Regions from separate parts of the Blastococcus sp. SYSU D01042 genome, predicted to be linked through region 1. Evidence: riboswitches for the same ligand, from Rfam matches in the RefSeq annotation. Region 1 holds a riboswitch; each other region holds the start of a gene.

Region 1 (4,199 bases):
CACGTAGGTCCCGTCCTGCGAGCCCGTCGCCCCCTCGTACGAGGCCGAGTACTCGATGGCGAACCAGTTCCCGTCCGCGCAGAGGCGACCCGGCGGGTCCGGCGGCGCTGCGACCGCCGGTCCTGCCATGGCCACCACCGACACCGCGGCGCCGCAGAGCACCGCCAGGGTCGACCGTCGTCGTCCTGTCATTGCTTCCCTTCCGGGGTCCACATCCAGTCGGCGGCGGACGGTACTGGCCGCATTCGGGCGGCGACAAGGTGTTCCCGCGCCGCTCGACGTGCTGCCCGGACGAGGTCGGAAGCCCTTGTCGCAGGCGGTGCGGAGCCGGTAGGAATCGCCGGTTGAGCCCGCGGTCAGCGGCCCGCCGGCCAACGTTGCGGTTCTGCATCACGGGTCGGTCCAGGCCGTGGCTTGCGGTGGAACTCGGCCGACTCACACGTGCGGAGGGCCGACGTCCCGCAGACGACCACGCCGGCTCGTGCCGGCGCTGCCCGCTGCCGTGCTCGCCCTCCTGACCGCGTGCAGCGGCGGGGCCGGCGCCGACGTGGACGCGACGGAGGTCCCCGCCCCACCGGCGGACTTCGCGGCGACCGCGGAGGTCGACCGGGTGCTCCAGGTGGTCGCCGGCACCGGCGGCGCGGCGTGGATCCTCACCGAGGAGGACGGCGCTGCCGCGGTCCACCGGTTCGACCCCACTGAGGAGCTCACCGAGGTCACGCGGCCGACGGGCCAGGGGCACCAGATCGCGGCCCACGGCGACGGCGTCGTCGTCACCCGCCGGGCCGGCGCCGCCGAGGAGTGCGAGGAGACGGCGGTCGAGGCCCTGGTGGTCGACGCCGCGGGAGGGACGGTCGCCGAGGCGGGGCCCGCCCCGGTGTGGTCCGCCTCCTCCGGCTGGGTGGAGAAGGGGCCGTACCGCAGGTACCCGACCTGGCCACGGCCCCCGAGCCCACGGCGCGGGGATCGGCGGGCCAGCTGTTCGTCCTCGAGGGCGCCGGCGTGGTCCGTCGCTGGTGCGCCGGACCCGACGGGCCGATGAGCTCGGAGGTCCTCGAGGTGCCGGCCGACCTCTTCGTGCAGCTCTACGAGCCGCAGGTGTGGCTGACCTTCGACGCGAGCGGTGAGTGGGGCGGGTGGGGCTCGAACCCACGACCCAGGGATTATGAGTCCCATGCTCTGACCGGCTGAGCTACCGCCCCCGAGCTCACAGCCTGCCAGAGAGGCGCGGATCACACCGGCGCCCTCGGCGGCGAAGGCGTGCTGGTCGCGACGGCGAGTCCTCACCCCGGGCGACCGCCGGCACCGTTATCGGGCTGTGACATGGCCGCGATCCGCTTGTAGCGTTCCCTGCGGTCCAGCCGAGCTCCGCCGTCGACACCCGAGGGCCTCGGCCGGACCCCGCCGAACCCGCCGGCCTGATGGCCGGGGGACCGGGGACCCACCGCAGTTCTGGGGTGAGTCCTGCCCGCGCACGGGGACGTGGGGCAGGTAGGGCACCTAACGGCCCGAACCCGTCAGCTAACCCGGTAGGCGGACGTGAGGAACGGAGAACCGTCGCGTTGGCGACCCTGCACCACCGCATCAGCACCACTCCCCGGAGGCGCCGGCTGCGCACCTCCCTCGCCACCGGCGCCGTCCTCGCCGCCGCCCTGATCGCCGCGCCGGCCGCGCTGGCAGCCCCCGCGGACGACGCGCGGGTCGACGAGGCGCAGTCCGCGCACGACGCCGTCGCCGCGGAGATCGCCGCCCTCGGCGCGCGCGTCCAGGAGGCCGAGGACAACCTGCAGCGGATGACCCTCGAGGCCGAGGCGGCGAGCGGGAACGCGCTGGCCGCGCAGGCCGCGCTCGACGCCGCCAACCGGGAGGCCGAGCGCGCCGCCGCCGCCCTCGCGGAGGCGGAGCGGGCGGTCGGCGAGGCCGAGGACGACGTCGCCCAGATCGGGCGGCAGGCCTACATGGGCGGTGGCCAGGAGTCGTCCTTCGGCGACATCCACCTGCTCCTGGAGGCGGAGGGCCCCGCGGAGCTGCTCCAGCAGGCCGCCACGCTCGACGTCCTCGGGGCACAGCGGGCGGAGACGCTGGGCGCCATGGAGATCGTGCGGGTGCAGCAGGCCCGTGCCGAGCGGGATGCCCAGGCCACCGTGGCCGAGCGGGACCGCGCCTCCGCCGCGGCCGCCGAGGCGCACGCCGCCGCGGAGGCCCAGCTGGCCGGCGCGCAGGCCGAGTTCGACACCGTCGCGCTGGAGAAGCTCGGGCTGGCCGAGAAGCTGCGGGCAGCGGAGATCCGACTGCTCGAGATGCAGGGCGCTCGCGACGCTGCCGTGGCCTGGGAGGCCCAGCAGGCGGCCCGCGAGGCGGCCGCCGCTGCCGCGAGCGCCGTCACCACCACCGCCGTGCCCTCCGGCCCGGCCAGCCGTGCCGGGGGCAGCGCCCTCGCCTCGGCCGGCGGGGCCACCGCCCCGACCACGGGCCGGGTCACCTCCTGCTACGGCTCGCGGTGGGGGACGCTGCACGCCGGCGTCGACATCGCCGCGCCGATCGGCACGCCGGTGCACGCTCCCGAGGGCGGCGTCGTGCTCCAGGCCGGCCCCGCCAGCGGCTTCGGCCTCGCCGTCGCGGTGCAGCACCGCGACGGCACGATCACCCTCTACGGCCACGTGAACCAGTTCTTCGTGAGCCCTGGGCAGGTCGTCGCCTCCGGCGAGCAGATCGCCGAGGTCGGCAACCGCGGGCAGTCCACCGGCCCGCACCTGCACTTCGAGGTGCACGAGGGCGGCCTCTACGCCAACCGCACCAACCCGGTGCCGTGGCTCAGCCAGCGCGGCATCTCCCTCGGCGGCTGCTGACCGGCGCATCGGCGCCCGTACCGGATCATGGAGCGGTGCGGGCGCCGGGGGGAGCGGACACCACCTGGCTCCGTGCGGCGCTGCTGGTCCTGCTGCTGGCCGCCGCGGTGGTCCTCGCCCTGACCGTCGAGCTCCCGGACGTCGACCTCGTCCGGGGCCGGCTGCGCGGCGCGGGCCCGGGGGGCTGGGCTGCGCTCGTCGGTGGCGTCGGGCTGGTGCTCATGGCTCCGGTGCCGCGCACCGCCGTCTCGGTGCTGCTCGGCGTGGTCGTCGGCTTCCTCCCAGGGCTCCTGGTGGCGCTGACCGGCGCGCTCCTGGCCGCCGTCCTCAGCTTCGGGCTGGCCCGCGGGCTGGGCCGAACCGCCGTGACCCGGCTCGCGGGCACCCGGCTGGCCCGGCTGGACCGGCTCCTCGTCGACCGCGGCTTCGTCCCGCTGCTGGTCGGCCGGCTGCTCCCGGTGGTCCCGTTCGTCGTGCTCAGCTACGGCGCCGGGCTCACGGCGATGCGGCTGCTGCCGTACGTGGCGGCCACCGCGCTGGGGATCCTCCCGAGCACCGTCGTCCAGGTCGGCGTGGGGGCGACCGCGCCGGCGCTGGTCTCGGGCGCCACGGCGGCGCTCGCCCTGCCGCTGGCCGCGGTGGTCGTCGGCGTCCTCTGGTACCGACGTCGTCGGTCGGGCGTCAGCCCCTCCTGAGCAGCCGCCCCAGCAGCCCCCCGGCGCCGCCCACCGTGCGGGCGGCCAGCTGGAGGATCGGCCCGCCGGGGATCCCCGGCACCTTCTGCACGATCGGCGCGAGCTGGAGCAGGCCGCCGACGTCGTGCACCGTGATCTGCCGCCGGGCCGCGGCGGGCACCGGGTTGATCCGGCCGGACGCCGCCTCGAGCAGCAGCTCGGCCGAGCCCTGGACGGCGGGCCCCTCGTGCGTGCCCGCAGGAACGGCGTGCACCTGCCAGCCGTCGGGGTCGGCGTCGAACGACCAGCCGCCGTCGGGCGTCGCCAGGGTCACCCGGCCGGTGATCCCGCACGAGGTGGCCAGCGCACCGGTCACGTCCACCAGCGCCGCCAGCCCCGACTGCAGCACCGCGGGCGGCGGCGGCTCGGCGCCGCAGGACACGAGGTCCAGCCCGTGCACGGCCAGCTCGTACGCCTGCCCGAGGACGACGCTGAGCAGCGGCAGCCGGCCGACGACCGACACGGTCGGTGCGGTGTCCAGCTCGACCGGCTCCTCGGCCAGGTACCGGGCGGTCGCCTCCCGGTTGCGGTGCAGCGCGGCGAGCACCTCCTCGCGGGTCGCGCCGGCGTGCGCCGCGGTGACCCGGGCGTTGACCGCGTCCGGATCCGGCTGTGC
Region 2 (4,199 bases), on a different contig from region 1:
GTCGACCAGGAGGGCGGGAGCGTGCAGTCCCTCAAGGGCGCCGGCTTCGACCGGCTGCCGCCCGCGACCGAGCAGGGCGACCTGCCGCCGGACCAGCTGGCCGCGCTGGCCGCCGACCTGGGCGGGCAGCTGAGCAGCGCCGGAGTGAACCTGAACCTGGCCCCGGTGGTCGACGTCGTCCCGGCCGGCACGGAGAGCACCAACGGGCCGATCGGGTACTTCGACCGGCAGTACGGGGCCACCGGCGCGGAGGTGGCGCCCGCGGCGAGCACGATCGCCGACGGGCTGGCCGCGGCCGGCGTCACGCCGACCCTCAAGCACTTCCCGGGGCTGGGCCGGGTGCGCGGCAACACCGACGACACCGCGGACGTCGTCGACGCGGTCACCACCGGAGGCGACGACCAGGTGGGCGCCTTCGCGGCGACCCTGCGGGCCACGACCGCCCGGCCGATGGTCATGATGTCGTCGGCGACCTACGACCTCATCGACCCCGCGCAGCAGGCGGCGTTCTCGCCGGTGGTCGTCGGGGAGCTGCTGCGCGGCACGCTCGGGTTCGCCGGCCCGGTGATCTCCGACGACCTCGGCAACGCCGCCGCGGTGCGGAGCGTGCCGGTCGGCGAGCGTGCGGTGCGCTTCCTGGCCGCCGGCGGCACCCTCGTGCTCACCGTCGCCCCGGACACCTACCCCGCGATGCTGGACGCGGTGCTGGACCGCAGCGAGGAGGACCCGGCGTTCGGCGCGGTCGTCGACGCCGCCGTCCGCACCGCGCTGCTGGCCAAGGCCGAGGCCGGCCTGCTCGACTGACCCCGGAACGCACGAGATCTGCACTCTCGGGGCCATCAGCTGCCTGACGGCCCCGAGTGTGCAGATCTCGTGGAGTGGTGCGGGTGGAGCTGTGGTGCGGTGGAGCTGCGGGGCTCAGTACCAGCCCTTGGCCTGGGAGTGCGACCAGGCGCCGCACGGCGAGCCGAACCGCTTCTGGATGTAGATGAGCCCGGCGTCGATCTGGCGGTAGCCGTCGGAGGTCTTGGCGATCCCCGTGCCGGCCCAGGTGCTGTCCAGGAACTGGGCGATGCCGTACGCGGTGCTGCTCGGGTTCTGCGCGTTGGGGTTCCAGCCGCTCTCCTTGCCCCAGAGCTTCTCGAGGCAGGAGAACTCGGAGCTGTTGCCGCCGAGCTTCTGCAGCGCGTAGCTCTGGTAGGAGCCCGACGGCGCCGCAGCGGGAGCGGCCGCGGCCCGGCTGGGCGCCTGGGTCCGCGGCGCAGCGGCGGCGCGCGCGGCCTCCGCCGCACGCGCGGCCTCGGCGGCGCGCGCGGCCTCGGCGGCACGCGCGGCCTCGGCGGCCCGGGCGGCCTCCTCGGCGGCCTTGCGGGCGGCCTCCTCGGCGGCGATCCGGGCGGCCTCCTCGGCGGCGCGGCGGTCGTGCTCGGCCTGCTCGGCGGCCAGCTGGGCCAGCTCGGCCGCGGTCTGGTCGGCGTCGCGGGCGCTGCGGCTGGCGGCCAGCTGCTGCAGCGGGGCGACGGCGTCGTCCGCGGCCGGCTCGTCGGTGGTGATGCCCAGCTGCTGGGCGACGCTCATGGACTCGGTCTGCGCGACGGCCTGGGCCTCGGGCTCACCGGTCGAGAGGACGCCGACCATGACGGCGCCGGCGGTCGCCACGCCGAGGAGGGCGGCGGACCGGCGGGCACCCAGCGGCGGACGGTTGCGGAGGCGTGCGTTCACGGTGGTGCGGAGGTTCATGGGGAGGGTGTGCTCCGGGTGTCAGGGCGCAGCAGAGCGACCGCCCTCCGAGGGGCGGCGCGCTCGCCAGCTGTCCAGTTCTTCCGTGAGCCGCCTACCGAGTTAGCTGACGGATTCGGGCGGGAAGCAGCCCTACCCGCCCCGGACTGGAGGTCCGGGGCCGGGATTCACCCCAGTACTGCGGTGGGTCCCCGGCTCGCCCGCAGGGCGATTCGGCGGCGCCCGGCGCGACTCCCCCGGGTGGGGTGCCGCCGACCGGACCGATCCAACGTAACCGGCGTTATCGCCCCGTGACAAACCTCGGACCGGAATTCCTGACGTGACCCGCGTCCCGTTCCGGCGTCCGCCCAGGTCAGGGCAGCCGCCACACCGTCGTCCGGCGGAGGCGGGCCGGCGCGGCGGGGTCGCCCTCGGTGTCCGGGACGTCGTGGACGGCTGCCTCCACGAGCCGGTCGTGGGGCAGGTAGGGCCGGCCGGGGTCGCCGATGAACACCTCGGCGCCGGACGCGCGGGCGGCGTCGAGGAACGGCAGCACCCGCTCGGTCATCGTCCGGTCGTAGCAGACGTCACCGGCCAGGACGACGTCGACGACGGGCGGCGCCTCCCCCAGCAGGTCGCCGGCGGGCTCGATGCCGTCGACGCCGTTGAGCGCCGCGTTCTCCGGGATGGCGGCCAGGCCGAACGGGTCGACCTCGCTGGCGACCACGTGCCGCGCACCGGCCATCACCGCCGCCACCGCGACCAGCCCGCTGCCCGCCCCGAGGTCCAGCACCGTCCGTCCCGCGACGACCTCCGGGTGGTCGAGCACGTAGCGGGCCAGCGCCTGCCCGCCCGGCCATGCAGCGGCCCAGAACGGCGGTTCCTGCTCGGTGCGGCCCTGCTCGACCTCCATCGCCTCCCAGAGGGCGACGACGTCGGAGGCGACGAGCAACCGGAGCTCGGGGACCAGCGAGGGCCGGGCCGCCCGGGTGTGGGCGCGGATGAAGGCGGCGGGGACGGGCACCCCCTCAGTCTCGCGCAGCCGCCGTCCTGCGGGCGGTGATGCCCCGGGCGACCAACCGCCAGTAGGTGCCCGGGCGCAACCGGACGAGCACGTCGGGCACCGTGGCGCTCAGCCCGATCAGCAGCCGTGGGCGGCGCGCCTCGATCGCCGCGACGATCTTCGCGGCCGCCTGCTCGGGCGGCATGCGCAGGAGCTTCGCCATCTGGGCGCGGCCCTCGGCGACCTCCGCGGCGTCCACCCCGGAGCCCAGCCGCGCGCTCTCGGCGATCCGCGTCCGGATGCCGCCGGGGTGCACGACGGTCACCCCGACCCCGTCCTCGGCCAGCTCGTGGCGCAGCGACTCGCTGAAGCCCCGGACGGCGAACTTGCTCGCGGCGTAGGCGGCCTGCCCGGGCGGGGCGAAGATGCCGAAGACGCTCGAGACGTTGACCAGGTGCGACCCGGGGTGCGCCTTGAGGGTGGGCAGCAACGCCGCGGTCAGCCGCACCACCGCGCGGAAGTTGATCGCCAGCACCCAGTCGAACTCCTCCAGGGTGACCTGGTCGAACCGCCCGCCGAGCGCGACGCCGGCGTTGTTCACCAGCAGCGTGGTCCCCGGGTGGTCGGCGGCCAGCGTCGCCCCCAGCGCGTCGGTGGCCGCCTCGTCGGCGAGGTCCACGACATAGGTGTCGACCTCGAGTGGAGGGTGAGCTGCGCGGATGCGGTCGGCGACGACGGCCAGCCGCTCGGCGTCGCGGTCGACCAGCACGAGGGAGCTGCCGCGGTCGGCGAGCTGGACGGCGAGCGCCTCCCCGATGCCGCTGGCGGCACCGGTGACGACCGCGGTCCCGCCGGCGAACTCGTAGGCGCGCATCAGACGGCCACCTGCTCGGTCCGGGCCGGTGCGGCGCTGAAGGCGATGCCCTCGTCCTCGAGCGGGCCGCGACGCATGAGCCGCACGTCCTTGATGTAGTTCTGGTGCAGCCGCCACGGCGTCCGCCTGCCCTGCTTGGGCAGCTGGGCGATGCTGCGCTGCACGTAGCCCGCGGCCAGGTCGAGGAAGGGCAGGTCGGCGCCCTCCGGCGGGGCCAGCGGCGTGGCGACGGCGAGCCCACGCCGGTCCATGTGCTGAAGCAGCCGGCAGACGTAGCGGCTGACCAGGTCGGCCTTGAGCGTCCAGGAGGCGTTCGTGTAGCCGATGACCATGGAGAAGTTCGGGACGCCCGAGAGCATCATGCCCTTGTAGGAGACCGTCTCCGGCACGTCGACCGGCTCGCCGTCGAGGCTCAGCTGCATGCCGCCCATGGCCAGGAGGTTCAGACCGGTCGCGCTGACGACCACGTCGGCGTCGAGGTGCTGACCCGACGCCAGCTCGATGCCGGTCTCGGTGAAGGTCGCGATCCGGTCGGTGACCATCGACGCCTTCCCCTCGCGCAGGGTGCGGAACAGGTCGCCGTCGGGGACCAGGCACAGCCGC
Region 3 (4,199 bases), on a different contig from region 1:
GTTCGTGCACGGCGAGGCCTACGCCGTGCGCGAGCTGCGCCGGCACCTGCGCGCGCTCGTCGGCCTGGACCCCGCGTGGACGTCGATCTCGGGCTACTGGCGGCGCGGCGACACCGAGGACGGCTGGCAGTCCACCAAGCAGGAGTGGAACGCCTCGATCGAGGCGGAGGAGACGCCGGCCGGCGCCTGAGCGGCGGGGTCGGCACCGGGTCTGACAAGCTCGGAGGCATCCCGACCCCCACCTCAGGAGGACCCGTGCGCGCCGCCCAGATCACCACCCTCGACGGCCCCCGGGCGATCCAGGTCGTCGACGTCCCCGAGCCCGAGGCCGGGGACAAGGTCCTCATCGACGTGCACGTCGCCGGCGTCACCTACCCCGAGGTGCTGCAGAGCCGCGGCGAGTACCAGATGAAGCCCCCGCTGCCCTTCGTCCCGGGCAGCGAGGTGGCCGGCGTGGTGCGCTCCGCTCCCGACGGCAGCGGCGTCAGCGCCGGGCAGCGGGTGGCGGCCTTCCCGTCGCTGGGCGGCTTCGCCGAGGTCGTCGCCGCCCCGCCGTCGCTGGTGTTCCCGCTGCCGGACGGCACGAGCTTCGAGCAGGGCGCCGCGCTGCCGATGAACTACCTGACGATGCACTTCGCGCTGCGCCGCCGCGGCCGGCTCTCCGAGGGCGAGAGCGTGCTGGTGCACGGTGCCGCCGGCGGCCTCGGCACGGCGGCCGTGCAGCTGGCCAAGGCCTACGGCGCGCGCGTGCTCGCCGTCGTCTCCAGCGACGCCAAGGGCGAGGTGGCCCGCGCGGCCGGCGCCGACGACGTCGTCCCGGCCGAGGGCTTCCGGGACGCGGTCAAGGACCTGACGGGCGGCCGCGGCGTGGACATGGTCGTCGACCCGGTCGGCGGCGACCGGTTCACCGACTCCCTGCGCAGCCTCGGCCGCGAGGGCCGGATCCTGGTGCTCGGCTTCACCGGCGGGGAGATCCCGACGGTCAAGGTCAACCGGCTGCTGCTCAACAACGTCTCCGTCGTCGGCGTCGGCTGGGGCGCGTTCTGGTCGACGGGCGCTCCCGGCTTCCCGAAGGAGCAGTGGGAGGACCTCTACCCGCTCCTCGAGAGCGGCCGGCTCGACCCGGTCCTGGGCTCGGTGCACCCGCTGGAGGACGTCGTCGCCGCCGTCACCGAGCTCGACGAGCGCCGGGCCGCCGGCAAGGTCCTGCTCCGCGTCCGCGGCTGACCCCGCCGGGCTGCGGCGCTACTCCCCCAGGAGGCGCCGCAGCCGGCGGGCGGGCTCGAGCACCAGCACGCCGGGCAGCCGCAGGGCGGCCGAGGCGACCCGCACCCCGAACCGGAGCAGGTCCGGCCACTCGGCCGGCCGCGGCCGGACCGCTCCTGCACCCACGGGCCGCTCCCGGACCGGCGGCGGCACGGGGGGCAGGGGCAGCTCGGGCGCGGCCGGGGGCGGCGCCAGGACGTCCATCGCCGGGGAGCTGCGGCGCGGTGCGCGCAGCGAGGCGAAGGAAGGGATGGGCGGAGCCGCGGGCGACTCCTCCTCGTCGCTCCCCCGTCCACGACCGGTCGTCGGCACGGCGGGTTCCTCCAGGTGGCTCTCCGGGATCGGGGCGGGCGCGGCGGAGCGGCGCCGCCCGGGGCCGTCGACAGTAGCCGCGGCCCCGGGAGCGCCCCCCACCCCGGTCAGCGGTAGTTCACGTGGGGGTGGTCCATGTGGTTGGCCGTCGGGCTGCCGCGGTTCTCCATGGGCTTCCAGACGCCGGGCGAGCTCATCATCCGCTGCTTCCAGATGACGTACTCCACGCCGAGCTCGTCCCAGTGCGCGACGTGGTAGGCCACGATCGCGTCGCCGAGCGCCCCGTTGCTCATCACCATGTAGTCGACGGCGAGCCCGGACGGGTGCCCGCCCGGGTCGGCAGCGCTGGCGCGGGTGCCGCCCAGGGTGATCGACGCCGCGCCCGGCACGTTGCTGACGACCTTGTCCGCGGCGGCCTGCGCCCGGGGGTTGATCGGCCCGGCGGTGTTGTTGATCTTCGCCCGGACGGTGGCGGCGACGGAGCCCGCAGCCTCGGCGACCGCCGCGGCCGGGGCCTTCGGTGCGGGGGCCGGCGCGGTGGCCCGCGCCCGTGCCGCGGCCTGGGCGGCCTGGGCGGCCTGCTCCGCGGCGGCCTGCTCGGCCGCGCGCTGGGCTGCTGCGGCCTCCTCGGCCGCCTTCGCGAAGGCCGCGGCGGCCTCGGCCTCGGCCCGCTGCCGGTCGAGGACCGCCTGGTCGGCGGCGGCCTGCGCGAACGCGGCCGCGGCCTCGGCGTCCTCGCGGCTGCTGCGGCTGGCGGTGAGGTCGGTGAGCGACTGGAGGTCCTGGGTCACGTCGACCGGTCCGGCGGCGTCGTCCAGCCCGAGCTGGGCGGCGACGCTGACCGACTGCGCGTCGACCGGCTCGGCCTGCGCGGCCGGGCCGGTGCCGGCGATCGCGCTGACGAGGACCGCGCCGGTGGCGGCGACGCCCAGGTAGACGGCCGGCCGGCGGGTGCGGGCCGGGGGCCGGCGGTGGCCGGCGGCGGACGGGGTGGAGAACCGGCCGGTCAGGCCGGAGACGAGCGTGCGGGGGTGCATGGGTGCGGGTGCTCCGGGGGGATGCGTGCAGCAGCGTCCGACCAGGGACGACGAGGGGCTGCGACGGGTGTGCGGTCTGCGGGCGCTGCGGCTCCAGGGCGTACCGCCGCGGGGCGGACCACCGGGGGTGCCGGTGCGGGACCGCGGGCGTACCGGGACGTCGCCGCCGGAGGAGGACGGCGCGTGCGCGGAGCGGCAGGCAGCGCTCAGCTGTGCGGGGTCTCCCGCGGGGTGGAGGGGCGGGTGGACCGGGGTCGTGCGGTGGTGCAGGGGCGCGCCATCCGGCGGCTCTCCGTTCTTCCGATACCGCTTACCGGGTTAGCTGACGGATTCGGGCTCAGAAGTGCCCTACCCGCGGCGGGCACGTGCCCGGCGCAGGATTCACCCCAGTGCTGCAGTGGGTCCCCGGCTCGCCCGCGTCCCAGGAGGACGAGGGCGACTCAACGGCGTCCGGCGGCTTCCCCGGGTGGGGAGGTTGCGACCTCCGGACCGCTCAACGGTAACCACCGTTACGGTTCCGTGACAATCCGCTCGGGCGTGACGCGCCTCATGGGTGCCGGGCGCCGGTGACGAAGGCGCGCGCCTCGCGCAGCCACGCCACGCACTCCTCCTCGTCCGGCGACGGGATCTGCACCCACTCGCGCATGGGCCGCCCCGCGCGCGGCGAGCAGGGCAGCCCCCGCCCGTCGGCGATCAGGGCGCGCACGCGCTCGGCGGGCAGCTTCACGGTGAGCTGGTCGCCGCTGGCGAAGCCGTACGACCGGCCGCCGGCGGCCAGGGCGGGGGCGTGCAGCATCCGGTGCTCCTCGTCCTCCGGGTGCTCGGCGAGCACCCGGCGGACGGCGGCGGCGAAGACCTCACCGAGGTCGGCCACGTGCCTGCTCCCTCCTGCTGGGGGGCTCAGAGGCGGCGCAGCGCCGCCAGCGCCTCGCCGGCCATGCGCGACGAGCCGAGGGCGTTCGGGTGGACGATGACCGGGTTGGTGCCGGCAAGGACCGGCTCCACCCAGCGGACGCCGACGGGCTGGCAGGCGTCGTGCCCCTCGGAGGCCCGGCTCAGGTCGACGTAGGTCACGCCGGCCGCGTTCGCGGCCCGCCGGACGGCGTCGTTCAGCGTCGCCTGGACGCCGCGCAGGTAGGGGACGTCGCCCACCGCGACCGGCATCAGCGGGAAGCACCCGCCGGTCGCGGGCAGGATCGAGGGGTAGCCGAGGATCGCGATCTCGGCGTGCGGCGCCCTGGCGCGCACGGCCTTCAGCACCTGCACCAGCGAGGGGTAGGTCGTGTTCCGGATGGTGTCCTCGAAGGAGGCGCCGTAGCGGTCCCGGCACGGGCTGCCCTGGCCCAGGGTCGAGAGCCCGGCGGCGCCGCACTGGGTGATCGCGTTGATGAACACCCCGCTGTCGTTGCCGCCGATGGTCATGGTGATCACGTCGGTGTCGCGGGTGACGGCGTCCAGCTGCGGGGCCACGCCCGGGTGCTGGGGGGCGAGGTAGTCACCGGTGTCCGCGCCGCCGCACGTCACGTCCGTCAGCTGCGCCCCGGTGACCGCCGCGATGACGTGCGGGTAGTTCGCCGTCGAGCG

What was found. A riboswitch is a leader RNA that binds a small molecule or an ion and turns the genes downstream of it on or off. The one in region 1 is predicted to bind cyclic di-AMP.
Region 2: another riboswitch for cyclic di-AMP. It lies ahead of ACI79H_RS10820 (aggregation-promoting factor C-terminal-like domain-containing protein); the one in region 1 lies ahead of ACI79H_RS05210 (M23 family metallopeptidase).
Region 3: another riboswitch for cyclic di-AMP. It lies ahead of ACI79H_RS10560 (hypothetical protein); the one in region 1 lies ahead of ACI79H_RS05210 (M23 family metallopeptidase).

The regions. Positions count from the first base shown of each region.
Region 1 covers NZ_JBJGZM010000002.1:205,066-209,264, forward strand. The annotation lists gene ACI79H_RS05195 (hypothetical protein) at 1-192, opposite strand, end outside; gene ACI79H_RS05200 (hypothetical protein) at 482-1,042, shown strand; tRNA gene ACI79H_RS05205 (tRNA-Ile) at 1,129-1,202, opposite strand; cyclic di-AMP (ydaO/yuaA leader) riboswitch at 1,393-1,551, shown strand; gene ACI79H_RS05210 (M23 family metallopeptidase) at 1,563-2,849, shown strand; gene ACI79H_RS05215 (TVP38/TMEM64 family protein) at 2,885-3,544, shown strand; gene ACI79H_RS05220 (maleylpyruvate isomerase N-terminal domain-containing protein) at 3,531-4,199, opposite strand, start outside.
Region 2 covers NZ_JBJGZM010000004.1:401,388-405,586, forward strand. The annotation lists gene ACI79H_RS10815 (glycoside hydrolase family 3 N-terminal domain-containing protein) at 1-804, shown strand, start outside; gene ACI79H_RS10820 (aggregation-promoting factor C-terminal-like domain-containing protein) at 919-1,740, opposite strand; cyclic di-AMP (ydaO/yuaA leader) riboswitch at 1,817-1,968, opposite strand; gene ACI79H_RS10825 (class I SAM-dependent methyltransferase) at 2,093-2,743, opposite strand; gene ACI79H_RS10830 (SDR family NAD(P)-dependent oxidoreductase) at 2,748-3,596, opposite strand; gene ACI79H_RS10835 (flavin-containing monooxygenase) at 3,596-4,199, opposite strand, start outside.
Region 3 covers NZ_JBJGZM010000004.1:344,596-348,794, forward strand. The annotation lists gene ACI79H_RS10545 (siderophore-interacting protein) at 1-190, shown strand, start outside; gene ACI79H_RS10550 (NADPH:quinone oxidoreductase family protein) at 256-1,227, shown strand; gene ACI79H_RS10555 (hypothetical protein) at 1,246-1,578, opposite strand; gene ACI79H_RS10560 (hypothetical protein) at 1,686-2,615, opposite strand; cyclic di-AMP (ydaO/yuaA leader) riboswitch at 2,908-3,071, opposite strand; gene ACI79H_RS10565 (hypothetical protein) at 3,163-3,489, opposite strand; gene ACI79H_RS10570 (SGNH/GDSL hydrolase family protein) at 3,516-4,199, opposite strand, start outside.